Glaciimonas sp. CA11.2: one gene and its partner. Each later gene encodes a partner of the first gene's protein in a complex. Links are inferred from orthologs where the notes say so. Each region holds a gene or a part of one and is shown in the gene's direction. Other genes may lie near its edges.

Region 1 (15,477 bases):
TTGTTTGTCATCGTCGTCATAATTGATTCACCCGCTTTATCCACGGTCCGCACTTCGTTCAAAATTATCGTGCCGGAAGGTTTGCGCAAGTGTTTGCCGAGCACCGGCGCTTTGGAATCGATATCGGCTTTCATGCGGGTTGGAAGGTCTGACAAGCTAAGATAGCCTTCCGTGGTCTTGCGATTGCTGCTGCTAAGATTGGCCTGCTTCAGCCAACCGTCTCGGATACCGATGATTTGGACTTCGTGACCAGCTGGTTTGGTGGTCACTTTCCAGCTATCTTTGGCCCACGCAGCTGCGATCAGTACAGATGCTTCGCGCAGATTTTGCGGTCCGTCGATTTGAAAGATCAACATCGGCAATCCGTTCACCTCGATTTCATCGGCCATTCTGGTCATTCCCCAATCTTTAGGAATTCCCTCAAGAAGTAACTGTTCTCCACCTTTCCATCTGTCAAATGCATGGGCGCTGGTGGATACCAGAGCGCACAACCAAAAGCACGTTGCGATCAGATTCTTCAATCGGCACACTTCACCATGGTGATAGTTGTCGTGGTTGTGACAACGGTTAACTTTTGCATCGTGGTTGATCCTAACGTTGGTGAACTAGGGTGAGACAAAGCGTAGCGCCGGGTTGTCGAACATGGAAATGGTGCGGGCGCGCAATATCCCCGCAGGGCAGAGTTCGTCCTGCGTATATTGCGTTAGGCGGATAGAGCGTGGCACGTTGGAAGTGCAGGCAACACCAACGTAATCGCCTTCAAAAGGTGGTCCGCCCTTAAATTGGAAAGTTTCTTTGTAATCATCAGTTGGTTTAAAAATTTTGAAAAGATCCGCTGGATTTTTCAGGCTGTCGTAATTGAAACTCATTCCTTGCGAGACCAACGAGGAGATCTGCGCGGGATTAATCCCCACCTTATCGACGCGGTAATTGGCGCCAAATCCAGAGGCGCCGCCGATCAGTTGCGACAGGTTGGCGTATTGGCCATTATTCAGCACCATTCCCACATAATTGCTTGGCCCCAACGGGTTGAGTTCCTCAAACATACGCTTGCTGCCAACTGCCGGTGGTGCAGACCAGGAATTGGTCACCATGGTCAAACTACCCAAGCGGGTTGGCGTGGTGGTTCCTGCGCTGGGTGATCCAACTGGCGGCGTCACGCCAAATCGTTGTTGCATGAATGCGGTAATGAAATCACTGAGTCCAATTGCGCCGGTAACCTGGACTTGCTCGTACGATTGGTCATCCAGTTTAAGTCTGGTCAGCGTGTTGTGCGTGGGGTCGAATCCCATCGGTCCGCCCGGGACTTTATTGGCGTTTGTGGTGACGGTCAATGCGCTATTGGCAACGGCAGAAAAGGTAGCTGTTGCAAACGTATTCGAAAAAAAGCGCGCTGCAGTATTCATCCAGTCAGGATGGTCCTGCAGCAAATCGCCGCCACCGTTGGCCTGCGAAAGCCTGGCACCGCGTGGCGTCAGATAAACATTGCGAAAGACCTTGGGTGCCAGATCTGCATCGTCACTAAATAATGATTGGAAGTCGGCATCGCCATTACTTTTGTATGCCGTACGTTCCCAAATCGCAAAGCGGGTGGCCTCGGTATTTAATTGTTTCAATTCGCCAAAACGCCATACCCACTGCAAGGCAAAAACTAACACCATAAATATACTGCAAGCCAGAATTGATTCCACCAGCGCTTGCCCGTGCTGGCGGCGTGGTTGCAGCAAGGTTGGATAGGGCACTCTGGTCGGCTTGCTTTGGCGTTTGGCTGGGCGTTTAGCTGGGTTGCGCATAGGGCTAGTCGATCAGGAAGAATAGAGATTTTTCCGGATAGTTCAGGCCTTCCAGCCTTGCATTCCAGTATGGCAGTATCAGATTGGCGTGTGACATAACCTGCATTCGAGAGGTCCAGCGCTCCACTGGTGCCCGGTAGTAAACACGGGCCTTGCCGATCGCTTTCAGATAACTTTGTTTGGTCTCGGCGTCATAATCCTTCAACGGTGCACGTCCAAGATTAAATTTGCTTTCTGAGCGCAGCGGCAGTTTCTCTGCCGTTTCCTGCAAGGCCACCACAAAGGATGGACCAATATCTTTTAGGGCATTGTTTTGGACTTCCTTACTAGCCAAAAATATATTGCTGCTGTCCCCGTTGGCACGGTCTGCGTTTTGAACACGGTAGTTACCAAGATTCGCGTGACGCATTTCCCAAAAACCGAAACGTTCGGCCGGCAATCCCATATCGGCCGCAATCACGCCACCCAAGCCAGGTTTTTGGAATAACGTTTCGGTCCCGCGCGAAGTGCGCATCCCCAAAACATCGATTAAATCGCTCAATCCCAGTGCTTTTAGAAGGAATTGAGTAAATGCGTCTGGCGCGTTGACCGGATCGGTAAAGGACATGTTGGGTAAGGTGAAGCCGTTGCCCAACACGTTTGAAACCGCCGAAGAGACGTTGTTACCCTGACTCGACAGGTTCGCAAAATTGGCAGCTTGTTGTGCTAGACCACTAGCAATGCCTACCGCCGGATCTCCGCTGCCTGGGGTTGGCGCGTTCAATGCTGAACCGGATGCGGGAAGACCAGCTGGTGCGCCACCCAATACGCCAGTGGTGTTGCCTGCGTTGGCATCTGCTAGGTTGATTAAAGATGACGCCGAGCTGGTGGAGTTAATGCTGCTGCCGACTGCCTGAATTATCGGTGCCAAAGTGGCAGTGGCTGCATTGCTAATTACCTCGGTGGCATTCGCAATCTGGGCTTGGCCTTTCATTGCTCTATCGGCAGAAGACTCGGCAATATTCATCACGCCGCGATCGTAATATTTTTTCGCCACACCGGCATTCAGTGACGCACAGGCACCGCCGAGGCGCGGTGCGTACACACCGCCGGTTGGGAGCGTGAAATACATGCAGTCGTCAATGGCGACCGCTTCGCCCCAAAAGGATCTTTTCCATGCGTCGTTGCCATTTACCACGTCAACAAACTTTTTCAGGTCATCAGGTATTTCTTGATTTTTGTCTAGTCCCTGACGACCAACTTTGGACATCGTCACGGCACCCGCCATCGGGATATGAATATTAAACAGATGTGGATTAATTTCCATGATGTCAATATTGCTCCACGCGTAGGTACCGTCCTGCATCTGGATCACACGTGACCCACCCGTGCGTTCATACAGACACATGATCGGACTAGCAATGATTCCGACAGTATTCATGAAGGCTTCGATGACGGGGCCGATGACATCAGCAGCGGTGTTGCCAGCGAGCGCAGGTATGATCTGTTCAAGGCCGTTGGTCGATAACCCGGTTAATATCCCGTTGATGGCACTCAGGTTGCAACCGTCTACCGTCCATAAACCTACTGCATTTGGAAACAGGCGTCGCCCAGCCATATTGCTGGTGAAGCCAAACATTTCGTCCATCATCAGGGCATGCACCATATTGTGTTTAATACCGGTGCTGTTCGGCATGTCGGTTTTCATCACTGTGTCGCCTAAGAACTTGCGCGGCGGTTGATGCAGTTTGATCATGCTGCCGAAGTCAACCATGCTTTTGCCAATCTGATACACGATCGTCTGCGGTATATATTCTGCTTGTGGCGCATTGGCGGCCAGCAGATTGCTCTGCATCGAGATCATGGCCGAGGCAGTGGTGGCGAGATGCACTTGTTGCGATGCAAAAATAGCGTAATTAGTCAGTGAGGTCGTCGCCGTGCCAACGTTAGCCAATACCTGACTGGTAACGCGCACACCATCAACGATTTTGTCCCAAAAGGTGGAAAACTTACTGACTGCGTTGAGAACGCCAGATAGACCTGTGCCGATATAAGGAATATATTTAACCAGTGCGGCAACCGCTTTCATCACCACTGAATTGTTTTTCCAGTACTCCTCGGACATAGTCATGTTGGACCACATCGCCGTCATTTGACCGACCGCCTGATAGTTGGCGATCATGGCGCGGTTGGTATAAGAGGTGTAGTTGAGGCCCTCAGCGGCGACATTTGCGGTGCTATAGGCAATGGCGTCGGCGGCGTTCGTTAGTTGGCGTTTCTCACTGGTTACTTGCGCCATGTTATAGACCGCAAATAGTCCGAGACATAATACAGCGGCGAAGAAGATGGCGATTGGTAATACTGCACCACGCTGACGCGCGACGATAGAGCGGGAAGGGCGATGTTGGTGCACAGCTTTGCTGTTGCGCCATACGGCGCTCGCCATCCTTTCTTTAGCGCATGGTGATAAACGTCTCAATTTGCGCCCCGTATTTGAACAAAGTTTTTATAGATTAATGATTTCGCATGGTCAAACACTTTTGTTGCGTGACTAGTCTGCCCGTCGGTAGTGAGGCAACTCTTTCCCGTAAAATTTTCTCGCGTCGCTGTAAAATGTGCGACGCGAGAGTTGTTGTCTCCAGGATTAGCGACAGATACCGGTAACCGTTTGTGGGGCGATTAACGGTTATCTGTACCGTAATCTTTCATAGTGCGTTGTGTAGCAGCCCTCGTGGCGGCCAGCGTCGCTGCGGTACCAGCGGCAGTAATCTCTGTCTGTCCGTTACTGCCAGACAGTTCTGCAGCCATACCTGCAACCTGATGGCGGATGGTGCTGCCAAAGGCTGCAAAAACACCGATACTTACGACCGCAATCAATGCCACGATGATGATGTATTCCGACATTCCTTGTCCACGTTGGCGCAATGCCGTTTTAATATTTTTAATGTGACGGAATTTGGATAGTGAAAGCGTAGCCATTTGAAATCTCCTAAAGACGCGTGGTTGTGGGACGATTCCCCGTTGCAAGCAAAACAGTCACAAAAAAATTTCCGCAGTTATGCAATTACGTAGCCAACATCAAAAAACGAATGTTAACGGTGCTTTTTTACAGTAGTACGAGGGCTTCTTTTTGGGATTGCTTTGCGGTGCTCGTTGCCGGATAGTTTCGGCAAATTCTGTCAGGATTCACAACTGCTGAAGCGCCGGGCGGCATCAATTCAGGAGCATTTTTTACTACTTCATCGACATAATTCGATAGTGCTCTTTGTCTTTTTAGGTATTTTTCAAAATTATACGCGGCACTTTTTTTAATTTCCCTAACGCAATTGTTGTGCCATGGCACTAAAAATAATTCTGTTTCAAGATCATTTATCTATGAAATTCACGGATTTTTTTAACTGAAAAATTAATTTAAATAGTGTGAATTTTAGGGCGGAAAAATAGGCATTTTTTGCTATAAAAATCATTGTATGGCGTTTTTTGCTTTGCGCAAAAGATGCGTACGAGCGTTCTTATTTCGTGCATTCTTACATATTTTTGTATCGTTTTTTTAGGTATGCAGCGCTTACTTGAAACGGAAATAGGCAAGTATTACGGCAATGTGACACCGCAAAATTTGCATGCCAGAAGCGGATTTGGATCATTTTTCTCATATAGAAAAATGGGAGAAGCCCGAGATGAGAATTTTGGTCGTAAACTGGTCGCAATAAACAGATTCTTCTTTAGCGCCAGATGCTATCGTTACGCAGAATATTTTTCCTTTTCTATAACCACATTTTTCCGAAAAAATCCTATGCCAGATTTGCCCTCTTTTAGGTCGTTCAGTTTTTTACTGATGACCTTTTTTGGTGCGGCGTCATCAATCGTGCAGGCTGCACCAACTTATGGCCCTGAACTCGAAGGCTTTTCAATGCCTTATCCTTTGCAGCATTACGGCTTTTCATCACAAGGCGTTAATTTGCAAATGGGTTACCTGGACGTGGCTGCGGTCACTAAGCCGAATGGCCATACTGTCGTACTAATGCACGGTAAAAATTTTTGCGGCGTAACGTGGGAAGAGACCATAAAATCTCTTAGCGGCGCGGGATATCGGGTTGTAGCACCAGATCAAATCGGCTTTTGTACATCAACCAAACCGGAACACTATCAATACACATTCCAGCAACTGGCGATCAACACGTATGGGTTGTTGGAAAAGTTGGAAGTCACGAAGGCGACGATTATCGGCCACTCCACCGGAGGAATGTTAGCTACACGTTATGCTTTGATGTATCCACAGCAGGTCGATCAATTGGTCCTGGTCAATCCAATTGGATTAGAAGATTGGAAGGCACTTGGCGTACCTTATCGAACGGTGGACCAATGGAACGAGCGCGAACTCAAGATGACATCGGAGGGTATTCGAAAGTATGAGTTGAATACGTATTATGTTGGACGATGGAAGCCGGAGTATCAGCGCTGGGTAGATATGCTGACGGGATTGAATCAGGGGCCGGGTAAAAAATTGGTGGCTTGGAACTCGGCTCTGATATATGACATGATTTTCACGCAACCGGTTGTATATGAGTTTAAAAATTTAAAGATGCCGACCCTGTTGATGATTGGTGACGCCGATACCACCGCGATTGGAAGTGATGTGGCGCCGCCTGAAGTGAAGGCCGTCATCGGTCATTATTCTCACCTCGGCAAGCAAGTTGCAAAAATGATTCCACAAGCGACGTTGGTTGAATTTCCTGGTTTTGGTCATGCCCCGCAGATGGAAGATCCAGAAAATTTCCATAAAATACTGCTGGAATGGCTTGCTAAACAATCGTGAAGTAGGGGGTCGTGTCAATTTTTTGTTATTACTAGAAAGGTGCTTTCTCGATAAAAAATTGTGTTCAAGGCAACGCAACTCCCTCGTAATCTAATTTGGTAAGCTTTCTGCAGCCTCGCTGCCGGTAAGGCATAATTCAGAGACACATGTGTTGTGTACATCGCATGTGTTTTATGTGTACTCAAGCTTGATTGATGCGCAGCGATTCCTGTTAGTACGTTCATGAGCACGTGAATCATTTTTACCCTATATTTTTTAGATTCAATAAATCGATATTGGCTGTAGTATTTTTTATCATGAGGAAGCGCTATGACTGAAGAAGATATTCGCCGCAACGCGTTTGCTATGCCGTTTCATAATCCAGCCTTTCCGCCCGGACCTTATCGTTTTGTTGATCGGGAATTTTTGATCATCACTTACAGAACAGATCCGGAAGCATTAAAAAAGATTATTCCTGCTCCGCTACAATTTGTTGAACCCATCGTCAAATTTGAATTTATCAAGATGCCGGATTCAACCGGATTTGGGCATTATTGTGAATCGGGACAGGTTATTCCGGTAATGCTGGATGGTGTTGCTGGAGGATACGTTCACAGTATGTATTTGAATGACCAGCCGCCAATTGCAGGTGGTCGGGAGTTGTGGGGTTTTCCAAAAAAGATGGGTGAACCACAGCTAAAAGTGCATAAAGATACGATGGTTGGTACGCTCTCCTATAGTGATACCCAGATAGCCGTTGGAACGATGGGCTATAAGCATTTACCCCTCGACGCAGGCGTGATCAAAAAATCGCTGGAAGCACCGACCTTTTTGTTAAAGATTATTCCACATGTTGACGGGACGCCACGAATCTGCGAACTTGTTCAATATAGCCTCACCGATGTGACGATCAAAGGTGCGTGGAGCGGTCCTGGTGCCCTTGATTTACGCCCCCATGCATTGGCACCGATAGCTGATCTGCCTGTGCTTGAAGTGATTTCTGCTGTACATATTATGTCCGATCTGACGTTGCCGCACGGCACTGTTGTTTATGATTATCTCGCCAATTCAAAGTAAAGGAATGCTATGTCATTAAAAGATAAAGTTGCACTAATTACGGGTTCAGCCAGCGGTATCGGTAAAGAAATCGCCATTGAATACGCACGTGCCGGTGCTAAAGTTGTGATCGCCGATTTGGCCCTCGACGCTGCTACCGCTACCGCTGACGAAATCAATAAGTCCGGTGGTACTGCAATGGCAGTCGCGATGAACGTCACGGATGAAGCGCAGGTTGATAAGGGAATCGCAGATACGGTTGCCGCTTTTGGCAGTATTGACGTGCTGATCAGCAATGCGGGAATTCAGATTATCGCGCCTATCGTTGACTCGACGTTGGATAACTGGAAAAAAATGTTGGCGATTCACCTCGATGGCGCTTTTTTGACCACGCGCGCGGCTATGCGAGAAATGATCAAGGCGGGAACGGGCGGTTCGATCATTTATATGGGATCGGTGCATTCGCATGAAGCCTCGCCCCTGAAAGCACCGTATGTTACCGCTAAGCATGGTTTGATCGGTCTGGCAAAAGTAGTCGCCAAGGAAGGTGCAAAGAACAAGATTCGCGCGAACGTCATTTGCCCCGGTTTTGTGCGTACACCGCTGGTTGAAAGGCAGATTCCAGAGCAAGCCAAGGAATTGGGAATCACTGAAGATCAGGTTATCAAAAACGTGATGTTGAAAGATACCGTGGACGGTGAATTCACGACGGTACATGATGTCGCGCAAACAGCCATATTTCTTGGGGGATTCGAATCTAATGCATTGACTGGCCAGTCGATCGTGGTGAGTCATGGTTGGTTTATGCAATGATCCAGATAATCATCGTCGCCGCTGTAAACTATAATTTGTAACACTTTTGATTTATGAGATTCGCCCGCAATACTTAAAATTAATCCGCATCAGGTGGCGCACATCGTGTGCTATCTGATTGCGCGAATTCGTTAAAATTCTTCTAATTACATCCTCTCATTTCACGCTCTATTTTTAAGCTGTGACGCTGGTGTTCGTCCACGTTTTCTTTTCACTTTAGTAAAAAAGGAAGGTGAAAAAAAATACAGGCAGATTTTTAGAAAAATTTCACCTGATCAAATCATTGCAATATGTTGACCTCAGAAAGAAGTCAATGGAACGCTACGACCCGATGAAAACCTGTTTTAGGTTGCGCTAATAAAGAGAGAATTATCTTGGCAGAATTGTCTTGGTTTACCTGCTGGGAATGAATTCATCTCGTTTATAGTGAATCGAAGCGAATAACAATCTAAGATAGGTCATCGTGGAAAAAATAAATGTGAGACAAGCAGAAATCATCCTGGCTATGCAAGATAAAATTAATCGAAAGGTTGATGATAATTGGTTAGGTTCGGGATATCCCTATTTACGCGGTGTACTGGTTGAGGCTGTCGAAGCACTGGATCACTATGGATGGAAATGGTGGAGTAGCGAGCCAAGAGATTTTTCTCTAGTGCAGATTGAGCTCATTGATATGTTGCACTTCAGCTTGTCTCACCTTATTAGTGAATGTGATGGGAACCTGAATGTAGCGACAAGCGTGTTATTAAGTCGCTCCAATCCAAAACTGGAAAGCTGCCATTTTGATGGCAAAGAATATACGTTGGCGCAGTGCGACGTACCGAAGCTATTGGAGCTAATCGCGGCTTTTGCTGCTAGTGGGCGCAACGAATTGGCTTTGCTGGAGGTCACGTGTCGTGCCTGTTGTCTGAACTGGGACCAGATTATGGTCTTATATATTGCTAAGCATGTATTAAATGTTTTCCGCCAAAACCACGGCTATAAAACTGGGCGCTACACCAAAGTATGGGGCGGGAAAGAGGACAACTCGCATCTGATCGAAATTGTCTCCTATCTTGATCCCGCGGCTGCTAATTTTTCAATGCAAATTTACACATTGCTCAATGAGCGTTACGCTTTTTATGCTTTGTTGCCTCAACCCATCATTTGTGCGCAAAGTGATCGTTCTGACAATTGACGCATTACCTGGCCCTCGTGGATTACCTTGATGCGGTTTTCGTATTGTTTTTAGGCTATTTGGGGGCTGTTTTTAGGTTGTTTACTGCAGCCAGCAATTGGATGCTCTACAATCAAGCTTAATCTGTCCACATTGCAAGGCACCTAATAATATGAAACCATTTGAACCCAATCTACAAGCGCTCGCTGTCGCACGCGATGTTTTGCTAACGCCTTTCGGCCTTGATGAATCCAGTCTGCAAAAAGCGCTCGCGACGATGTTCACGCACAAGGTGGATTATGCCGATCTCTATTTTCAGTTTACAAAAAGCGAAGGCTGGAGTCTGGAAGAGGGAATTGTCAAAACCGGTAGCTTCTCCATTGATCAAGGCGTCGGTGTACGCGCGGTTTCTGGCGATAAAACGGCGTTCTCTTACTCAGACGAAATTTCGGAACGCGCATTACACGATGCTGCAATTGCGACGCGTACCATTGCGCGTCAAGGTGCAGGAAAAGTAAAAATAGCGAGTGTCATGGAGCAAAAAGGCGGTCGCTCGTTGTATTTGCCCAACGATCCTTTAACGTCGCTGGATGCAACTGAAAAAGTAAAATTGCTGGAGCGAATCGAACGCATAGCCCGCGCTAAAGATTCGCGCGTCGTGCAAGTCATGGCCGGGCTGGCTGGTGAATATGACGTCGTTCTGGTAGCGCGAAGTGATGGCGTTATTGCTGCCGATATTCGCCCATTGGTACGACTATCAGTCACTGTTATTGCAGAAAAAGATGGTCGACGTGAAATGGGTAGTAGCGGCGGTGGCGGTCGTTATAGTTACGGTTATTTTACCGATGAGTTGCTGGAAAAATATGCCGCTGAAGCAGTCGCAGCGGCCTTGGTGAATTTGGACGCTCGTCCCGCTCCTGCCGGTCCAATGACCGTGGTGCTGGGTAATGGCTGGCCAGGTATTTTGTTGCATGAAGCGATTGGTCATGGCCTCGAAGGCGATTTTAATCGCAAAGGTTCCAGCACGTTCTCGGGGCGCATCGGAGAGCGCGTTGCCGCCAAAGGCGTAACGGTAGTCGATGACGGAACGCTGGCGGACCGTCGTGGCTCGCTGAACATTGATGATGAAGGCAATCCAACGCAGTGCACCACGCTGATCGAAGACGGTATTCTCAAAGGTTATATTCAAGACACCATGAACGCGCGTCTCATGAAGATGCCGGTCACGGGTAATGCACGTCGTGAATCGTTTGCCCACCTTCCGATGCCACGGATGACCAACACCTACATGCTCGCCGGTGATAAAGATCCGGCTGAGATTCTAGCTTCGGTCAAAAATGGCTTATATGCGGTAAATTTCGGCGGCGGACAGGTCGATATAACGAACGGCAAGTTCGTATTCTCCGCGAGCGAGGCATACATGATCGAAAACGGTAAGGTCACTTATCCGGTCAAGGGTGCGACGCTTATTGGTAATGGCCCTGACGTACTGCATCGCGTGTCGATGATTGGCAACGACATGCGTCTTGATCCAGGCGTGGGCGTCTGCGGTAAAGAAGGTCAAAGCGTACCTGTTGGCGTGGGACAGCCAACGTTGCGGATTGATGGCGTGACCGTAGGTGGAACTGCTTAAAAGCGAAAGGCGCATGATGGTCGAAAAGGTTGTCGTCGCTGATAAGTCGGAGCACGAGGTAAAAAATAATCAGGAAAATATCCGGATGCTCGACTGGAGTTGGCTTCCATTTCAAGATTTGAGCGCTTCCCAGACGTATGATATGTTGGCTTTGCGTCAGCAAGTCTTCGTTGTAGAGCAGAAGTGTGTTTTTCAAGATGCAGACGGGATTGATCAGCAATGCTGGCACGGACTCGGCTATTTGCCCAACGCCGGTTTAGTAGCCTATGCGCGCATCGCACCGCCCGGTGTTGTTTACGCAGAAGCGTCAATTGGTCGGGTCGTAACCGCGTCAACATTGCGTGGCATGAACGCCGGACATGCCTTGATGAATCAAGCGATGGCGCAAGTCGCGAAGTTATTTCCCGGGCATGCCATTAAAATTGGTGCGCAGGCGCATTTGCAACGGTTCTATGGTCGCTACGGTTTTGAGCGGATCGGTGAAGTGTATGATGAAGATGGCATTCCTCACATTCAAATGATAACCACCAGTATGCCAAATTCGTCGACATTCATGCACGACGAAACTATTGCAAAAATTCGTAAGTCTTAGCATTCTCCGATGTTTCTCGAATGATAAAAACCGCCACGGATGGCGGTTTTTTTTTGCGCGAAGATTTTTTTCACGTAAAGCTGTCCTCTTTTTTTTCAAAAAAGTATCGGTTTGCCGATCAAGGATTGGTGGTGTCAACTTAAGTAGCATGTTTGAATGATTCTCATTATTAAATTATGGCTTTATCGGAAGTTTCATCTCTTTCCCATCGCTTGATCGATTTCAAGTTGGCGGAAGAGGTGGCCTGGATCTCATTTTTTTTTGCACGGGAAGGGTTCTAATATGATTCAAACTACTCTAAGTGTCACTAGCAATTTGACGGAACGTGTTGATAATTTTCCTCAAAATTTGACGCAGACACAATGGACTCTGGCCAGAGCTGAAGCCAATAAACGTGGTTTGCAACTCTTGTTGCAGGCCTTATTTCGCGAAAAATTACTCGATTCTGATCAGTTAATTTTTGATCCCGCGAGTGATGCGGTCTGGCTGCCGCACTGGCGAAGTAAAACGTTGTTTCGTTTCGATGGTTTGAAGGCGGGAATGGCGGGGAGTTGGCAATTGAATGGCCATATTCATTATTTGAAAAATCATCAAAGGCCGATTAAAGTGACGACCCCGTCCGAAGCGCTAAATATTTTGGCCGGTCTGTTTGAAGTAGCGACTTCAAAGCCGGACATTGAAAGGCTGCAAGCCGAATTACGTAATAGCACCGAGAACGACACGCTCTGTCTGGCTTACCGTCAATCTTGGGCGCGTAGACTTGAGCAAGAAATACCGATGGGGGAAGGAATGATTTCCTGGTTGCAAAAAAAATCAGGAAACAACAAAGGTGGCGAGCGCTTTAATGGCTGTCTGTTTCTTGAACAATGGGGCACTCTGGGACATCCATGGCATCCAAACTATAAGACAAAACTTGGGATGTCAAAGCAGGAGGTATTTGACATGTCTCCTGAATTCGAAGCCAGCATCGAAGTCGAAGTCGCTGCAGTGCGTGCCGACGTTATGCATATAGAAAACATGCCAGGAATGTCTGGCTTTTCTACTTATTCGGATTGGTTCGAACTTACCTTTCCGCAGGTTTGGGGAATATGGAAAGAGGCTTTGCTTGCGCGTAATTTAACCGTTTCTGAATGGTTGCCGTTGCCGATGCATCCATGGCAGGCACAACGCCATTTGCCGACCGAATTTGCGCTTGAGATCGCTGATCGGAAATTAATTCTACTTAACGAGGTCACGTGCGTGGCTTCGCCAACTATGTCCTTTCGAACTGTCGTTCCACAACGCTCTTCACATTTGCCGATGATGAAATTACCGATCTCATTACGGTTGACGAGTGTGCAGCGAAGTCTTTCCCCAAAGTCAGCCCAAATGGGCCCGCGGGTGAGCGCTCTACTACAGGAAATTCTTGCGAGAGAGCAGGGCTTCGGTGATACGTTGGCCATCGTTTGCGAGCAGATCGGCTTGCATTATATTGATCCGAAAGGTAATGATGAGCACGCCCGGCATCTGTCGATTTTGTATCGCGTCAATCCCATGCATCACGCTCAGGACGGCATGTTTCCGATTCCTGTAGGCGCACTTTTTGCCCCAACATCTATACAAAACAGTGGTAAAAAGACGGCATTAGTGACGGAATTGGTTGCAAGCGCTTTTCAGGATAATGCACAAGGCGCGATCGCCTTCTTCCACCAGTATGCGCAGATTGTGGTGACCGCTACGCTTGGCGCTTATTTGTTGTACGGCATAGGTTTTGAGGCGCACCAACAGAATAGTTTTGTACTGATCGACGCGGACGGCATGCCACAAAAATTACTATTGCGTGATTTTGGTGATATCCGTATTCATGCCGAGGCTCTCCGGGTCGCAGGGTTGACATTGCGTTGTTATAAGGCTGATCAGACCGTATTTGAGGATCGTCAAACGGTGCGCGATAAGTTATTGCATGCGGTCTTTCTTTGCCATCTGGGTGAACTGGCTCTGTTATTAACGCAGCTTTACGATTTACCAGAGAAAAAACTGTGGACGGTTCTGCGCGATGTAATGCAAGATGCCTTCGACCATTTGAAGCCGCGCATCGCCCCTACATTGTGGAAGGAGGAACACGCGCTATTAATGGAACAAGCATGGCCTGCAAAATCGTTTATGCGAATGCGTCTGACGGAAAGCGCCGACGATGAGTTGCGTACTATGTCAAATCCACTTGTTGGGCTAGATCCAAGTGATACGGCAAGGATCAATGGCAACTGAGTCAGCTCAAAGCCGCCGTGCGTTATGGTGGCTGTACGGGATTCAGTTGGTATCAATGGGAGCACTCGAAATGAGTGGCCCTTTTTGGCCAGTTTATCTGCGCTCCCTCGGCCATCTTTCACCACAGATGACCAGTATCGTTGGCGGTGCAGTATATGCTGGTCCGATGCTGGCGGCGATGTTGACGACGCCGCTATGGGGACGTTTGGGGGATCGATTTGGACACAAACCGATGTTATTGCGTGCCCTGTTTGCGCTCGCAATAACCCAATTATGGGTCGCAATCGCGGGAAGTGTCACCAGCATCTTGCTTGCACGTTTGGTACAGGGTGGTTTTGCTGGCTTCATCGCCGCAGCACAAGCTTACGGGGCCGGTATGAGTGCGCCTAAACAACGTACCTTTCTGATCGCACAGCTACAAACGGCGACGGCAATTGGCTCTTTTGCGGGGCCGATGCTCGGTGGGTGGCTATATGCCTATTCCGGATTTGAAAGTGTAAATTTGGTCGCAACCGGGTTATGTTTGTCATGCGCAATAGCTGCGACTGCATGCTTACCGCCGCAGCGAAATTGTTTGCCACAGCCACGCAGTAGCGTTTGTATGATCAAAAAAAACGCTAGTAATCTATCCCTTTTTTGGATCGGATTGCTGCTAGCAATCGTATTGATACAAGCCGGAAAAATGATGCCGCAAGTTTTCTTTGCGCTCTATATCGATAGCGTATTATTGGCTCCGGCGTGGGTGACTGGACTTTGCTACGGAGTCACCGCCTTGGGTCTAACGCTCTCGGCGCCATTTTGGGCGCGCTACTTCGATAAGCAATCTGACGCGCGCGCATTGGGAACGGTCGAACGCATTACCTTGCTGTGTGCAGTCACCGTGGGTTTGCAGGCATTGGCTACCAACATTACTGCGTTCATTGCCGTGCGGTTTCTATGGGGGATATGGCTAGGTGGACTATTGCCGGTTTTTTATGCGCTATTGTCGCGTGCCAGCAGCGACAGCATTCAAGGTTACATTATGGGGCTGGGAAATAGTGCGGCCAAGGCCGGCGCATTACTTGGCCTTGGGTGCGGGACGGCCGCTATTGCGTGGTGTGGCCTGACCGCAGGATTCTGGTTTGTCGCAGTGATGTACCTGTTTGCAGCGCTCGGAATCCGCGTGCTACGCTTTTACTTTCTTCCTAATATCGAGGATGTATTGCATTAATTGGCGATCACGTCATCGGCTGAGTCAGCAGGTTCTGACACATGTACCTAAGCCATCCGAAAACTAAACGTTATGTTGTCGGACAATGGTCATTGTTCGACGCGGTGGCTGCGATTAATATCACGTTTTCCGAAACCGAATTCTCAGTAGGAACTGTCTCTGAACCGCGCCTTGAAAACTCGGTCACGATGCACAAATGGCCA
Region 2 (15,347 bases), 360 kb from region 1 along the record:
TGTGCTGGTCGAAGATGGGCGGGTGCTCGAGGGTGCACAGGCACTGGCGCGGGAGATCGCCATCAGTGCTCCCATTGCACTGGTGTCGACCCGAGAAACGTTGCATCAGGGCCTTGCAGCGTTGGTCGAGGCTGCGATGGGCCGCGAGGCCGAGGAGCAGGACAAGCATTGGCTCACGCAGGATTTCAAGGAGGGCGTGGCTGCGATGGCGGCGCGTCGAGACCCCGTGTTCAAGGGGTATTAACAGCGCCAGCCCACCACTTTTAAATAAAGAAGCCGACTTTTCCAGCCTCGCTCTAGTCAACTGTGATTATCTTTGTGCGTTCTGACGCGATCACCGCGTTTGCACTGCGGCAAGAGCACTACTATGGGGACGCACTTTTAGTTGCATCGGTAGTTCATTTTGATCCAGAAGATCGATGAATTGCTGGGCTGCCTTCGACTGCTTACGATCCACGGGCCAGACCAGATATATGGGACGATTAAGGTCGGAAGAGGTGATAGGAATCGCCACAACATGCTTACCGTCGAAGTAGGGAATCGTTAGTTCGGGAACCACGCTCACGCCGAGATTGCTAGCTACCAGACCAGCAACTGTCGAGACCTGGTCGACCTCAAGACCGGTATCAATCAAATTGACGGTTCGTAGCGCACTTTCCAGGTATTGCGCAATGCTGCCGGTTCGGACGAGTCTGATGTAGGGATAGCCACTCAAGTCGGAAAGCGCTAAGTATTTTTTTTGCGCAAGGGCATGTGTCTTGTGACATACAACGAAAAATTTTTCTTTGAACAGCAAACGCGATTCCAGACCAGGCCGTCCGGGGCCGTCTGCCGTTACGGCAAAATCGGCTTGTCGCGTACGCACCAGTTCCAATGCGCGCTGAGTTGCTACATCAAAAAGATTGAGCTCGATTCCGGGAAATTCGTGTGAGTATTTAGCCATCATTTGAGGTAGCCAATGGGCTGCCAGCGATGGCAGAGCAGCAATGCTGACTCGCCCTCTTCGACCCGAAGCATGTTCTTTTAAATCATGGTCAATCTCATCGAGTTCGTGCATTACCCGCTGAGCGGTGGCGATAAACCGCAAGCCTTCTGCCGTGAAACCTACGTTCCTGCGGTTGCGGTCGACGAGTTGCAAACCGACGTCTCCCTCAAGCTTTTGCACCATCTGACTGAGCGCCGATTGGGTGACGTGGCACCGCTCCGCGGCTAAGGAAAAATTGCGTAACTCGGCGAGCGCAATCATTGCGCGCAAGACGCGAGAGGAGATATCAATCATTTTCTAATGACTCAAGTAAGTTAGTATCGCGTTCCTGCCTTGGCAGAGACTAACGAGGAAACCGTAAGTCTACACTTGCGTTCTACTGACAGAAGTCGAATTATTAATATTACTCCATACGTTGGGTTTGTCTTACTTCAGTTTTGCTATGGTATGAGTCTGAAAAACTGCAATAAAACACGCATTTTTGCAGACTCAACTTCTAGGAGATTTGAGTGTTTCCGATCAGGTAATCACTTGGCTCTATTGGGCGATGCCCGAAGGCTTCGCCAGGCAGGTGACGGGCCGCAACTAGACCAGAACTTCCTTGGTGTTGGCGACTTGTTTGTTCGTCGTCGACTCTTTCTCAAGGCGTTCGTCTTATACCAGAGCGACGATATCGGGGAGCGATACCGTGCATTCGTTCTGCAAAAGGATCGCGTATGCTGCACGTTCCCATTCGCCATCTGGAGGTGACAAGGGATCGATCGGCTCCAACCGGTGTTCGAGGACAAAGCGACTAACCAGCAACTTGCGCGGATCACCATTTTCTTGCGCACTCTCCCATGCCAGGATCGCCGCACTTGCCGCGTTGTATAGACCGCTAGAGGCCTGGCGGGCCAAATGTTCATTGGCCGGTGAAGATGCCACTCTGACGGCAAAGTCGAAGCTCTTGTTTAGCGCGCTGAGAAGACGCGATCTGAAGCTGTCTGGCAATTCCTTCACCTGCTGGACCCGCTCCAGGAGCAGCGCCTTCAGCGCTTTATGGGCACCCACCTGTCCTATCGCTCGTCTCACGACATCAATGGCATTGATGTTACTTGTACCTTCCCACACCAGGCTGATGTGCGCGTCGCGGACCAGCTTTGAGTTGACCCACTCTTCGACAATACCGTTTCCTGCACGCGATTCAAGCGAGGCGCGTGCAGCAATAATCGTGTCCCGGCATGCTCGGATTTTTAAAAGGGGTGTCAAAATCCGCACAATATCCTGGGCTTCTTTAGAGCCGGAGCGTGCGAGGTCGAACTGCGCTGCCGTGAACATGGATAAGGAGAGAGCCTGTTCCGCTGGCACCAGGATCTTTACGATCTGGCGCCGCATAAGAGGCAGATCGATCAAAGTCTTGCCAAAGGCGCTGCGGTTGCGGGCAACATGAATCGCTTCATTGAAGCAGCGACGCATCTGTCCGGCAGCCCGCACGCCATGTGACAAACGCGACATGTTGACCTCGTCCATCATCTGCTTGATTCCCTGATCGAGTTTACCGACCACGTAGGCCTCAGCACCTTCAAACATCACTTCGCAGGTCGCCAATGATCTGGTTCCCATCTTTTCCTTCATTCGGATAATGCGGTACTTATTGCGCGCACCGTTGGTCAGAAACCGGGGCACAGCAAACATGGCGACCCCTTTTATGCCTGCTGGTGCGCCTTCTGGCCGCGCCAGTACAAGGGCCAGTTCCGCGTCAGTGTGAGAGGCAAACCACTTCTCGCCGTAAAGACGCCAAACGCCATTCTCAAAACGTGCAACCGTTTCTAGTGCGCCAACATCCGACCCACCCGCTTTCTCGGTCATCCATTGCGTCGCTTTCCACAACTCAGAGAGCTTGGGCGCAAGCAGCTTGGGAAGCAAGTGCTGCTTGAGTTCTTCGCTCGCGAACGTCTTCAACACATGAATGGTCGCATCGGACATATTTAACGGACACATCATCCCTATCTCGGATTGCGCAAAAAGATAGCGGGCCGCGTACTTGACGACGGACGGCACTGTGCCTTCCCAACCAAAGAAATTGGATTGATGCGACATGGAATGAAGCTGAAAATCTTCAAAGCCTATCTTCTCCATTTGGCGATAGGCGGGATGATAGGTAATGCTGTCGCGATCACGGCCGTATCGATCCCGCTGCTCCAACACCGGCGGATTACGGTCCACAATTCTTGCCAGTCGGTCCAGATCGCCGCCAACCGCCTCGCCCAAGCGCGTAAACCAGGGCGCGAAGTGCTGAGATGCTTTCGGACCCGCATGGACGCGTACGGAGGCCTGGAGACTTTGATCGATTTCGTAGAAGTTCAGACCTTGACAATCGGGAGCAATATGACCGAAGTCATTTGGGTCGAATCCGGGTTCACTTTCACTGGGCGTAAACGGATCGATGCGATTGCTGGTTACATTACTGCCAGTTACATCATTGCTGGGTACATCGTTTGCCATGTCATGTCCTCCAATATGTTTGTACTATCGCGATGTGTCGTCGACGCAGTCGCATCCATCGTCAACAGATCTACGCGCAACGGATGGAATCTGGTCTAACTGCGTTCAACATCCGAAAATGTCTCTGTTTTTTCCTTCGGCGTGATACCAAATTCTTTGAACACCTCATCCGTGTGCTCTCCCAATTGCGGTGGAAGACGATAAACGGAACAAGGCGTCAGACTGAACGTGATCGGAGGCGCAATCATCCTGATCTTGCCTTCTGTTGGATGTTCCATGGTCTTGATCAGGTCTACCGATTTGAGGTGAGGATCATTAATCAGGCCCTCAATGCTATGCATGGGCGCCCATGGAATATCGTACTTTTCCAGCGCGGTCTGCCATTCATCGGTCGTCTTGGTTTTGACAACAGCTGCCAGATAACGATACACCTCGTCATAGCTGCGCGTGCGGGTCGCGTGATCGTTAAATATGGGTGAGCTTGCGTACTCTTCAGGCCTACCGAGTATCTGGAAAAACTTCCTCCAGTGTTCATCCGTATAAACGAGCAGTGATATGAACCCATCCTTGGTTTCATATGGTCTGCGGTCGGGCGCTAAAAGCCTGTTGTAGCCAGCCGGTCCGGTGGTAGGCTCAAAACAATGTCCGCCTATATGATCGGTCAATACAAATTGCGTCATGATCTCGAACATGGGCACTTCTATACTTTGTCCTAAGCCAGTGCGTTCTTTGTAAACCAGTGCCGCCAATATCGCGTGGGCCGCTGAAAGTCCGGCCACCTTGTCAGCCATCGTTATTGGGACATATTGTGGTTTGCTATCCTGCGTGCGGCTAATTAAGGATGGTATCGCCGATATTCCCTGGATCAGATCGTCATATGCCGGACGGTCCTTGTATGGACCTTGCTGTCCATAACCGACTAACGAAGCGTAAATAATAGCGGGATTGCGGGCCTTGACATCTTCGTACCCCATTCCCAAGCGTTTTAACGCGGATGGACGAATATTGCTGACAAAAACATCCGCGTCTTCACACAGCGCTAAAAGCGCAGAACGTCCCTCTTCGGTCTTCGCGTCAAGAACCACACTTCTTTTGTTACGATTGGTTTGGAGAAATAGCGCGCCCATCTTGGGGTTTCGCATCGCGCCAGCCAGGCGGAACAGATCACCATCTTCGCTCTCAATTTTGATGACGTCCGCACCGTAATCGGCGAGGATTTGGGTTGCGAATGGCCCCATTAATACCGAAGTCATATCAATAATACGTATTCCCGCGAGCGGTCCGCCTACGTTAGTCATGAAGATTGCCTTTCTGCCGAGAAATGAGGCGCGTGGTTACCGCAAGACTGTGACGATGCCTATTTTTTTTCAATGTGCGCTACTTCCACTATCTGGGCCCATCGCTTTGTATCTGCTTCCGCAAAGCTAGCAAGTTGCTCGGGGGTAGTCGTGAATGGCGTTGCGCCAATTGTCGCCAGAAAACCAACTGTCGGAGGATCAGTGAGAACGGTGTTCATGGATGCATTAAGTCTGGTGACAACCGAACGCGGAGTTTTTGCATTAACGAAGGCTCCAACCCAGGCGATTAATTCGAAGCCGGGCAGACCACTCTCGGCTAAGGTCGGGACGTCCGGCATTGTCGCGATTCGCTTCGAGCTAGTGACCGCCAATACACGTATTAAGCCCTTTTGCGCTAAACCTGTCGCGCTAACCGGGTCGGCGATGAAGCAGTCAATGCGCCCGCCGATCAAGTCGGTCAAGGCCTGAGGCGCGCCGGTATAAGGCACGTTCAGCATGTCGATTCCTTGTCTTGCTTTCAACAATTCGCCAGCCCCCCGACCCGTCTGATTGCCGCTACCAAATGTCAGAGGGGGCGTGCTCTTCCTTGCCAAAGCAATGAATTCAGCGATATTTTTGGCTGGGAAGTCAGCCCTTACCGTGAGCAGCATAGGAATGGTTACAAGTCCCGCGACCGCCGTAAAATCAGCCTTGGGGTCGAATGGCATTGATTTATAAAGACTTACATTGGCGGCTTGTGTAGAGTTTGTGGTTACAAAAATTGTATAACCGTCCGGTTTTGCGCGAAGAGTAAATAGCGCTGCAAGATTACCATCGGCGCCAGGCTTGTTTTCTACGACGACGGGAACTTTGAAATCTTTACCTAAATCTCCAGCCAATCGACGTGCAATGCTGTCCGTGGCACTTCCGGCTGGAAAAGGTACGACAATGGTAATCATTCTTGATGGGAAATCTTCTGCCGCCGTTGCAAGTGATAATGTCATCGTCAGAACGGCTAAAATAAATCCAGTAACGGCACTACGTCTCATTAATTCCTCACATTTTCACGAATGGTGGCGATCGGCCGATACTAGCGTGGAAATATTGGTGGAGTAAAATTAATTATTTGACTTCTGTTATTAGCAAAAGGTTGATATCTTGCTAGTTTCCCTGCGGAAAATGATTGCCTCGGATCAGGATTGGAGACTTCTTTCCTAACCCTTGCTGGCTGGAAGCGGCACATCCCTGTCGCCTGACAAATCGCTCGCGATAGCGCGGACGGGGACTGTTAAACATGTGCTTTGCAGGTCATCGATTAGTTATAGGAAGGAGTGGGTTAAACTGTGCAGTGATCGCGGCGAAAGTTTTTGCATCCTTACGAATGACTTCTGTCCCCCAACTAACACTAAAGAAAACCAGCATATGAGCGAATCCGTATTTCTCCATTCTCAAGACCAATTAAAACAACTTGCACAAGATGTTTTGCGCTATGCAAGGGAAAAAGGCGCTTCCAATGCTGCCGTCGATATCAGTGAAGGCAGCGGGCTTTCGGTTGGTGTACGCAAGGGCGGTATTGAGACTATCGAGCAGAATAAAGACAAAGGCATAGGCGTGACCGTGTATCTGGGTGAGGAACGGCACACGCGACGCGGCAACGCCAGCACGTCGGACTTTTCGGCGCAGTCGTTAAAAGATACTGTCGATGCGGCATACAATATTGCGCGTTTTACTGCAGAGGACGATTGCGCCGGTTTGCCCGATGCAGAGATGCTGGAAACGCAACCGCGTGACCTGAAATTGTGCACGCCTTGGTCGATAACGACCGAAGAAGCGGTGGAGTTGGCGAAGCGTTGCGAGGCAGCGGCGTTTGCCGTTGACAAGCGGATTACCAATAGCGAAGGCGCCGGCGTCTATGCACAACAATCGCATTTTGTCAGTGCCAACTCACGCGGTTTTATGGGCGGTTACCCATTCTCGCGGCATACTTTGTCGGTCTCACCGATCGCTGGAAAAGGTGGAAAAATGCAGCGTGATAGTTGGTATTCATCGGTGCGTGATCCTAAGAAGTTAGCCAAACCGGAAGCAATTGGACGTTACGCGGCAGAGCGTGCATTGGCGCGTTTGAACGCGCGTCAGCTTGATACACGTAAGTGTCCAGTGCTGTTTGAAGCGCCGCTGGCGTCGGGTTTGTTGGGTGCTTTCGTGCAAGCCGTATCCGGTGGTGCGTTGTATCGCAAGTCGACTTTCTTGCTTGATACCCTCGGCAAATCGGTCTTTGCATCACACATTCAGATCGTCGAAGATCCGCATATTATTGGTGCCGTCAGTTCTGCGCCATTTGATGATGAGGGTGTTAAAACGCACCGCCGCGACGTGGTGAAAGACGGCGTGGTACAAGGCTATTTTCTGTCGACGTATTCAGCGCGCAAGCTAGGCATGACGACTACGGGCAATGCGGGTGGATCACATAATTTGGCGCTTACTTCCTCACTGACGGTAGCGAGTGATAACTTCAAGGCAATGTTGAAGAAGTTGCATACTGGCTTATTGGTGACGGAGTTGATGGGGTCGGGAGTGAATTATGTCACTGGTGATTACTCCCGCGGCGCATCAGGTTATTGGGTTGAGAACGGCGTGATTCAGTATCCGGTTGAGGAAATCACGATTGCCGGAAATATGAAGGATATGTTGGCGCAGATTGTGGCGATTGGTGCCGACACATTGACGCGGGGAAGTAGTTTGACCGGCTCGATTTTGATTGAGAGCATGACTGTGGCGGGAAATTAAAACGAGCGCTAGTGTCGGTTGTCGTAGTTTAATCAGGGTGGAACAATATAGATGTCTATTGGCATGCATTTATATTGCCTTCACTGGAAGGCGGGCGTGATCGAGATAATTATTTACACCATCTTATTTATGCCCTCATTCCTGATTTCTCATTGCCCATAAGTATTAGTCACCAAGATCGCATCGTTCGCCTACAAATCCGAAGGGACTCTCAATATCCCACGTCTTAATGACAGCCGCCACCGTGGCTGCCCAAATTAACGACTCGCTCATCCTCCATATTCGCCAACCCTTGCAAAATTCCACAATCCTTAGCTGCCTGCACGCTATGACATTGTTTGCGCAACTGTTTTAACTGCAATTGCAGCGCCTTAAGCTCCGCAATACGGTTAGCAACGTGGTCGATGTGATGATCTAAAAGGCTGTTAATTTTCTCGCAATTTTCTTCCGGCAAATCCCTGAACTGCAACAAACTGCGCACTTCCTCAAGTGTCATATCCAATGATCGGCAATGGCGGATAAATTGCAGACGCTCTACGTGGCTAGGTCCATACAAACGGTAGTTGCCAAGCGACCGAGCCGCTAGCGGCAGTAATCCTTCTTTTTCATAATACCGAATAGTTTCAATGGGACACCCCGCGTGCGTAGATAGCTCACCGATTTTGAGTGTGGTGGTAGTCATATTTTCCTTACCTCTCTTAGGTTACGTTCGGCAACGATAATTTGCTTAAATAACATTTTTTGCGATTTTCAAAGCTAACGCTTGACTCTATAGTAGCTTCAGGGTTTTAAATACGCAAGACGATCAAATATTGAATTGAGGAGAGATGCATGGGAAGTTGTCAACACGACCATAAGCACGCGCACCAGCATGACCCCGAGCGCGCACATTCGCAAGAACATGTGCAGGATCATGCCGAGCTCGCCCACGAGTGTGCCCACGCCCATCACGACCATGGTCCGGTTGCCACATCCACTAATGGTCAATCTGTCAATGCACCATTTTTGAGTGCCGGAGCGGCAGTTGGAAGCGCGGAAGCGGTGTTTTTAATTCAAAAGATGGATTGCCCGACGGAAGAAAAATTAATTCGTGACCGGTTTAAAAACATGGCCGGTATCGTCGGGATGCAGTTCAATCTGATCCAGCGCGAACTAACGGTGCAGCATCATCTGGATTCAGTAGCGAGCATTATCAGTTCTTTGAAGGCCCTTGATCTTGACCCGGCCCTGAAGTCCGACACGCTGACGGGAATAACCGGATTGAGCGCTGAACTCGGCGACGGCGCTTTTAAAATTGCGCGTAGTAAATGGCTATTGATCGGCGTGTCGGGGATCGCAGCCGTCGGTTCGGAAGTCGTAGCGTGGACTAGTGGCAATGAAACTTCCTGGTTCGTCATTGGATTGGCGCTGTTGGCAATTTTTACTGGTGGCCTGGATACGTTAAAAAAGGGCTGGATTGCGCTCCGGAATTTTTCGCTGAATATGAACTTCCTCATGTCGCTGGCCGTCATTGGTGCCGCGGTCATCGGCCAATGGCCAGAAGCGGCGGTGGTGATTTTCTTGTTCGCCTTGGCTGAAATGATCGAAGCGCTGTCGTTGGATCGCGCCCGTAATGCGATCAAGGGATTGATGGCAATGGCCCCGGATAAGGCGACGGTACAAGATGCAGCTGGCAGCTGGCAGGAAATTCCTACCGCTCAGGTCGTCATGGCAGCATTGGTCCGCGTCAGGCCAGGCGAACGCGTACCGCTTGACGGTATCGTCATGGCTGGTCAGACCACGATTAATCAGGCTCCGATAACCGGTGAGAGTATGCCGGTGGTCAAACAATCCGGTGATCAGGTATTTGCGGGCACAATCAACGAGCGTGGCGCATTTGACTATAAAGTCACGGCGCTACAAGCCAATTCGACCTTATCGCGCATCATCAAAAGTGTGCAACAGGCACAAGGCCAGCGCGCGCCAACGCAGCGCTTCGTGGATCAGTTTGCGCAGTATTACATTCCCGCCGTGGTGTTGATGGCATTGCTGGTGGCGGTGTTACCGCCGCTAGTGTTGGGGACCGCATTTTATCCATGGATTTATAAGGCTTTGGTATTGCTCGTGATTGCCTGTCCTTGCGCATTGGTGATCTCGACACCGGTGACGGTGGTGAGTGGACTAGCTGCGGCGGCCAAGCATGGTTTGCTCATAAAAGGTGGCGTGTATTTGGAAATGGGACGCAAGATCAAAGCCTTGGCGCTGGATAAAACCGGCACTTTGACTGTGGGTAAACCTGTGGTGACCGATACCCAATTAGCCCAGCCTCAAGACCCGACAGCGAACCTGATTGCATACCAGCGTTTGGCCGCTAGCCTTTCCCATCGCTCAGATCATCCGGTTTCAACCGCCGTGGCAGCGCATTGGCAGTTGACCAATGATGTCACCGATTTGATCGATGTTAGCGAGTTTGAGGCATTGACCGGTCTTGGTGTAAAGGGTCGTGTAGAAGGGCAGCTTTTCTATTTGGGCAATCACCGCATGGTCCACGATATGGGTATTTGTAGCCTGATACTAGAGGCGCAGTTAGAAGCCTTGGAGATGCAGGGGAAAACGACCATCGTCTTGTGTTCGGCCACCACACCATTATTGGTCCTGGCGGTCGCCGATACGGTCCGCGATACGAGTGTGGAGGCGATTACACAGTTGAAAGCGATAGGAATAGCGGCGGTCATATTGACCGGGGATAATCCGCACACCGCACAAGCTATCGGCGAGAAGGTTGGCATTGCAGACGCACGCGGCAATTTGTTGCCGGACGATAAATTAAACGCTATCAGCGATTTGATTAAGCGTTATGGCATGGTTGGAATGGTTGGCGATGGCATTAACGATGCGCCTGCTTTGGCAAAAGCAAACATTGGCTTTGCGATGGGTGCCGCCGGTACCGATACCGCACTTGAAACGGCGGATGTGGCACTCATGGATGATGACCTGCGCAAGATTCCCGACTTCATTCGTCTCAGCAAAAAAACGCATAACGTGCTGATGCAAAACATCACTCTGGCGCTCGGCATCAAAGCCGTATTTTTGGTGCTCGCCCTGACGGGGGAAGCGACGTTATGGATGGCCGTATTTGCCGATATGGGAGCAAGTTTGCTGGTGGTGTTTAACGGCTTACGTTTATTGCGGGCGTTCCGTTAGGGCGGTGAAAATTAACAATCAGACGAACGATTTATAAAAAATGGGCAGCTCAAAAGACCGCTGCCGCAATATCGATTGCCCCGTTTTAGGACGGAGCGGGGCAATCGTTTATTCAGCCGCTTGATCCGCAGCTAGTACGCGAATTTTTATATCCCCTAACGTGACGATTTGACCAGCGCGGATTTTACATGTCTTACGTAGCTCAACCTTGCCATCCACCGCTACGTCACCACTAGCGACGATCGCTTTGCCAGCGCCACCGCTGTCACACACGCCGGTTAATTTTAATAGTTGGTTAAGCTCGACGTATTCGCCATCGATATTAAATGTAAGCTGTTGCATTCAGGATTCCAATAATGATAAAAAGACGCTACGGGCAGATTTACTCGCATTCGTAGCGTTACTTCAATGGTAAGTCACTTCTGTCAGTGGGGAGGTTAAGTGGCACTTTTTATGGTATTCAATGAACAACTGGCGAGATCGCGGAGAGAACGAACAGGGCGATCACCGCTGCATAACCGACAATCCATGCAAGCGAGCGTTGTGATGATTTATCCATTAAATAGCACGCGGTATAGACCAGACGCGCTGCGATGAAGACTAGTGCCAGTGTGTTTAAGGTGTTTTGTGCTGCATGTACCTGATGCGCGATGATGACACCAGCGGCAAAAAAAGGAAATGCCTCAAAGTGATTGCGATGGGCAAAATCTGCCCGACGTCGTAATCCCGATTGCTTGTCAAGCCACGCACGTGGTTCGCTATTGTCAAAATCACGGCGACCCCATTTGGCAATGGCAACAGTGAAAGGGGCCATTAGTCCAGCAACAAGTACGCACCAGTAAGCGATGGTCATGAATACTCCACAATAAAAATCAGATAGTTTGTAAGGGGAGATGGTCATCATTTTGCAATGACGACCATGAGAAAGTTTTGGCAGGTTACAGCATTTGGGCATCAAAAGTATTGCATGCTGCAACTTGACCATTTGCAATACCTTGTTTGAACCAGCGTACCCGCTGCGCTGAAGTGCCATGGGTGAAAGAGTCGGGGACTATTTGCCCTTGGGCTTTCTGTTGTAGCGCGTCATCACCAATGGCATTGGCTGCGTTCAATGCGGCCTCTACGTCGCCTTGCTCCAAAATGTTTCGCTCTTTATTAGCATGAAAAGCCCATACGCCCGCGAGGCAGTCGGCCTGCAGTTCGACTTTGACGGACAGGGCGTTGGCTTGCTTTTCTGTTGCTGATCGCCGGGCTTTGTCAACTTTTTCCATAATCCCCAGAAGATTCTGGACGTGATGGCCGACTTCATGCGCGATGACGTACGCTTGGGCAAAATCGCCTGACACGTTAAAGCGTTGTTTCATCGTCTGGAAAAACGTCAAATCAATGTACACTTTTTGATCGCCAGGACAGTAGAAGGGGCCCGATGCGGTTTGGCCAGTCCCGCAGGATGTTGCGGTCGCGCCAGAAAATAATACCAGTTTAGGAGCGATGTAAGTTTTGCCTCCGGCGCGAAAAATTTCAGTCCATACATCTTCGGTGTCAGCCAGAACGGTTGATACAAATCGTGTAGTTTGGTCATTTGCAGGAGGCGCAAGCGGAGCACCTTGCTGCTGGGACTGGAGGGGTGCGCCGCCACCGCTGAGCAGATTGATGACTGTCATTGGACTGACGCCGAAGAAATAAGACGCTACCAGCGCGATCACAATGGTCCCTAGTCCAATCGACCGACCACCGCCAAAGCCACCACCGCCACCTGCGCCGCGACGGTCTTCGACATTATCACTTTCCCGGTTTCCATCCCATTTCATGGCGCGATCTCCCTTTTGACGGTCTGGATGATTTTAGCGGAATACTGATCAGGCAAGGTGTTCAAACCGTCAAGAAATTTAAAGTGACATGGCCACTACGCTATTTTTTAATATTATCCGTAGTCCGCATGTTCCGAACATACGCAAAAACCAGACAACATATCATCGACAGTAGGACAAGGTTGTATCGTTAAACTTGCGCTAATTTCATCCCAGCTTTTGATCATTTCCGCCGCGTCTGCATCAGGATTGCGTTGATTGACGGTTTTCATGTGCTCAAACCAATGCTCCTTTATCTGTTCAAATACAGGTTCAGTTATGCGGGTAGACCAATATTCAGGGTGATTTTCACGCGTTTTTTGATCAAAATTCCATAGGAAGTGTTCAATTTTTTTATATATACCAGTCGTTTCCAGGATAGAGATTGGATTACCTTGAAGTGTAGAACTCTCGTAATATTTTGCCGGAACTGAAAGAAAGGGAAGTGCTTCGACAAGTTGATTGACAAGCATGGTTGTGCGCTGCTGAGCGGCCCAGCGGTGTCCGTCGTCAGCGTCGAATCGTTTGGCAATAAGGATTGTGAGTGGATTGTTTCTGGGTAGCCGTCTTAATAACGCATGGTTATCTGCAGCCTCCTGTAATATATATTCGGTCGTTTCAACCGCCTGCTCCTGAAACGTTGGAAAACCGATACTGTTGATACTTTCACCCCAAAGCGCCTCCAACATCTGGCATAGCCTCGCATGGTCATCTTCAGATAAATTAGATAGATCACTCTTTTCGATCAAAATGTCGTGCCACATCCATCCGGTGTTTTGTCCCATTGGTGTTTTTGAGAAACCGCTGGATACCGCATCGCACCATATCTGTAAAGTCAGATTGGCGGGTAATTCCTCCAGAAGTGCGTCCCACTCTCGTTCTTTGACATTAATAGGACACGGTGGTGGCCCATTAATCGTTTGAAGTGAATAAGACGTGGGATCGTTCCTGCTGAGGCCGGACGCATACGCACCGGTTGAACCTGCGCTAGCAGGATAACAACTTTGCGTTGCCGCATTAACTGACAGTGCTTGTCCGATATAACAAGGTGAAGATACGCTTGTAATAGGCATAGGTGTCTTATTTCTCCTGATAAAAAAATAATAGTGTTCAGGATTTACATTACTTGTCTTTCACCTCGCATCTTTGTGCTTCGCATGGGGGCAGAAAGCGTACTGTAAAGCACAAACGTTTTGTCATAAAACTCGTGCGTTGATAGGGTGATCTAGAATCAGTTTGGTCGTACCGTCTGGTGATGTAGATATTGTGGAAAACTACATCGGAATAATAATCCGGACGAAAACCGCCCACCAAAGGTTTTCCTCTTTTTGGACCATTAATAGGGAAAAGACTTAGTTTCTCTAAGGCCACGCCATCGATGAACATCATCATGATTAATGGCATTGGTGTAAAAGTTCTCATAACGATGGTGAAACGAATCTTACGAGGGTGCACTGAGTCGTCATTGGCCTTTTTAAATCAGCGGCACGCAACCTTTGCAAATAATAAATTGATAGGTTAATTATCTTTTCATACACTCAATTGACGGTGCAATTACACGCATTTTGAGAAGGCCTCCGTACCTCAGCACTGAAACATACTGTGAAATAGTTGAACTTTTGCCTAGTGGCAAGTGACCAACAGATATCGTAGAAAATCAATTGATTGCAGTTGAAATTGCGGTTTATTCAATACAAGTTAGCTATTTGTCGTCAGTTTGAAGTTTAGTGCTGTATCTGCGTGTCATTTAAATTTTGTCATAGGGACGAATATTGATCGCATGGGCGTTAGATCGACAAGGCAAATTCCTGCAACATTCATAGAGGAGAAAGCATGTTTTATTGGATCGCAGCGCTGATCATTATTGGTATCGGCCTGATGACCTTGCGGGTCAATGCCTTGATATGGCTGGTGGCGATAGCACTCTGGATCGCTGCAGGCTTTGAGTTAGCGCGGATTGGCCTCGTCGCGACTATTCTGCTGTCGTTGTTATTAGTGGCACCTGCTTTGATGGTCGCTATTAAGCCGCTACGGATGCGCTTGTTAACCGTCCCGATTCTGAAGATTTTTAAAAGAATTCTCCCGCGCATGTCGCAAACCGAACGGGATGCCATTGAAGCGGGAACGACGTGGTGGGATGCCGAATTGTTTTCCGGTAAGCCGGATTGGAAGAAATTGCTGACGTTGGCACCGCCTGCCTTAAGCGAAGAAGAGCAGGCATTTCTCGACAATGAAGTGGAGCAGTTGTGTGGGTTGATTACAGATTGGGAAACCACCGAAGTGTGGCAAGATCTGCCGCCTCATGCCTGGCAATTTATCAAGGACAAGGGGTTTCTTGGAATGATCATTCCGAAGCAATACGGCGGCAAGGCTTTCTCGGCGTATATGCATTCGCAAGTGATCATGAAGTTATCCTCGCATTGCTCGGCGGCGGCGATTTCGGTGATGGTACCTAATTCGCTCGGTCCTGCTGAGTTATTGCTGGAATATGGCACTGATGCTCAAAAAGACCATTATCTGCCGCGCTTGGCGGCGGGGGACGAAATCCCCTGTTTTGCCTTAACGAGTCCTTACGCCGGTTCCGATGCTGCGGCAATTCCCGATATCGGGGTGGTTTGCCAAGGATTACATCAAGGTCAGCAAACTTTGGGATTTCGCGTCACTTGGGACAAACGATATATCACGTTAGGCCCGGTAGCGACGGTGCTGGGCCTGGCATTTCGGGTGCATGATCCTGACGGATTGCTATCTTCCGATGGCACCTTTGAGGTGCACGGAGAA

What was found.
Region 2: the proteins of tldD (region 1) and pmbA are in contact, whole or in part, in a solved structure (PDB 5NJ9), measured with the Escherichia coli proteins. The link is inferred for Glaciimonas sp. CA11.2 from one-to-one orthologs.

Annotation. Positions count from the first base shown.
Region 1 is NZ_JAVIWL010000001.1:3,316,633-3,332,109, forward strand. Bases 9,060-11,994 are described here. They hold tldD (metalloprotease TldD), read left to right. Parts: upstream 9,060-9,764; coding sequence 9,765-11,225; downstream 11,226-11,994. Other genes in these bases: RGU75_RS14430 (dUTP diphosphatase), read left to right, coding at 9,060-9,613; RGU75_RS14440 (GNAT family N-acetyltransferase), read left to right, coding at 11,239-11,817. Also shown: RGU75_RS14395 (hypothetical protein), read right to left, coding at 1-521; RGU75_RS14400 (hypothetical protein), read right to left, coding at 606-1,793; RGU75_RS14405 (pilus assembly protein TadG-related protein), read right to left, coding at 1,798-4,218; RGU75_RS14410 (pilus assembly protein), read right to left, coding at 4,452-4,751; RGU75_RS14415 (alpha/beta hydrolase), read left to right, coding at 5,608-6,588; RGU75_RS14420 (acetoacetate decarboxylase), read left to right, coding at 6,898-7,644; RGU75_RS14425 (3-hydroxybutyrate dehydrogenase), read left to right, coding at 7,654-8,436; more of RGU75_RS14430, read left to right, coding at 8,900-9,059; RGU75_RS14445 (IucA/IucC family protein), read left to right, coding at 12,100-14,064; RGU75_RS14450 (MFS transporter), read left to right, coding at 14,054-15,274. UniProt on the Escherichia coli protein: Metalloprotease involved in CcdA degradation. Suppresses the inhibitory activity of the carbon storage regulator (CsrA).
Region 2 is NZ_JAVIWL010000001.1:2,958,750-2,974,096, forward strand. The notes cover bases 5,546-8,350. They hold pmbA (metalloprotease PmbA), read left to right. Parts: upstream 5,546-6,168; coding sequence 6,169-7,533; downstream 7,534-8,350. Other genes in these bases: RGU75_RS12795 (tripartite tricarboxylate transporter substrate binding protein), read right to left, coding at 5,546-5,795; cadR (Cd(II)/Pb(II)-responsive transcriptional regulator), read right to left, coding at 7,760-8,215. Also shown: RGU75_RS12775 (enoyl-CoA hydratase/isomerase family protein), read left to right, coding at 1-244; RGU75_RS12780 (LysR family transcriptional regulator), read right to left, coding at 335-1,279; RGU75_RS12785 (acyl-CoA dehydrogenase family protein), read right to left, coding at 1,640-3,469; RGU75_RS12790 (CoA transferase), read right to left, coding at 3,565-4,767; more of RGU75_RS12795, read right to left, coding at 4,827-5,545; RGU75_RS12810 (heavy metal translocating P-type ATPase), read left to right, coding at 8,365-10,716; RGU75_RS12815 (RNA-binding S4 domain-containing protein), read right to left, coding at 10,825-11,058; RGU75_RS12820 (MAPEG family protein), read right to left, coding at 11,177-11,569; RGU75_RS12825 (neutral zinc metallopeptidase), read right to left, coding at 11,655-12,527; RGU75_RS12830 (hypothetical protein), read right to left, coding at 12,641-13,351; RGU75_RS12835 (acyl-CoA dehydrogenase), read left to right, coding at 14,400-15,347.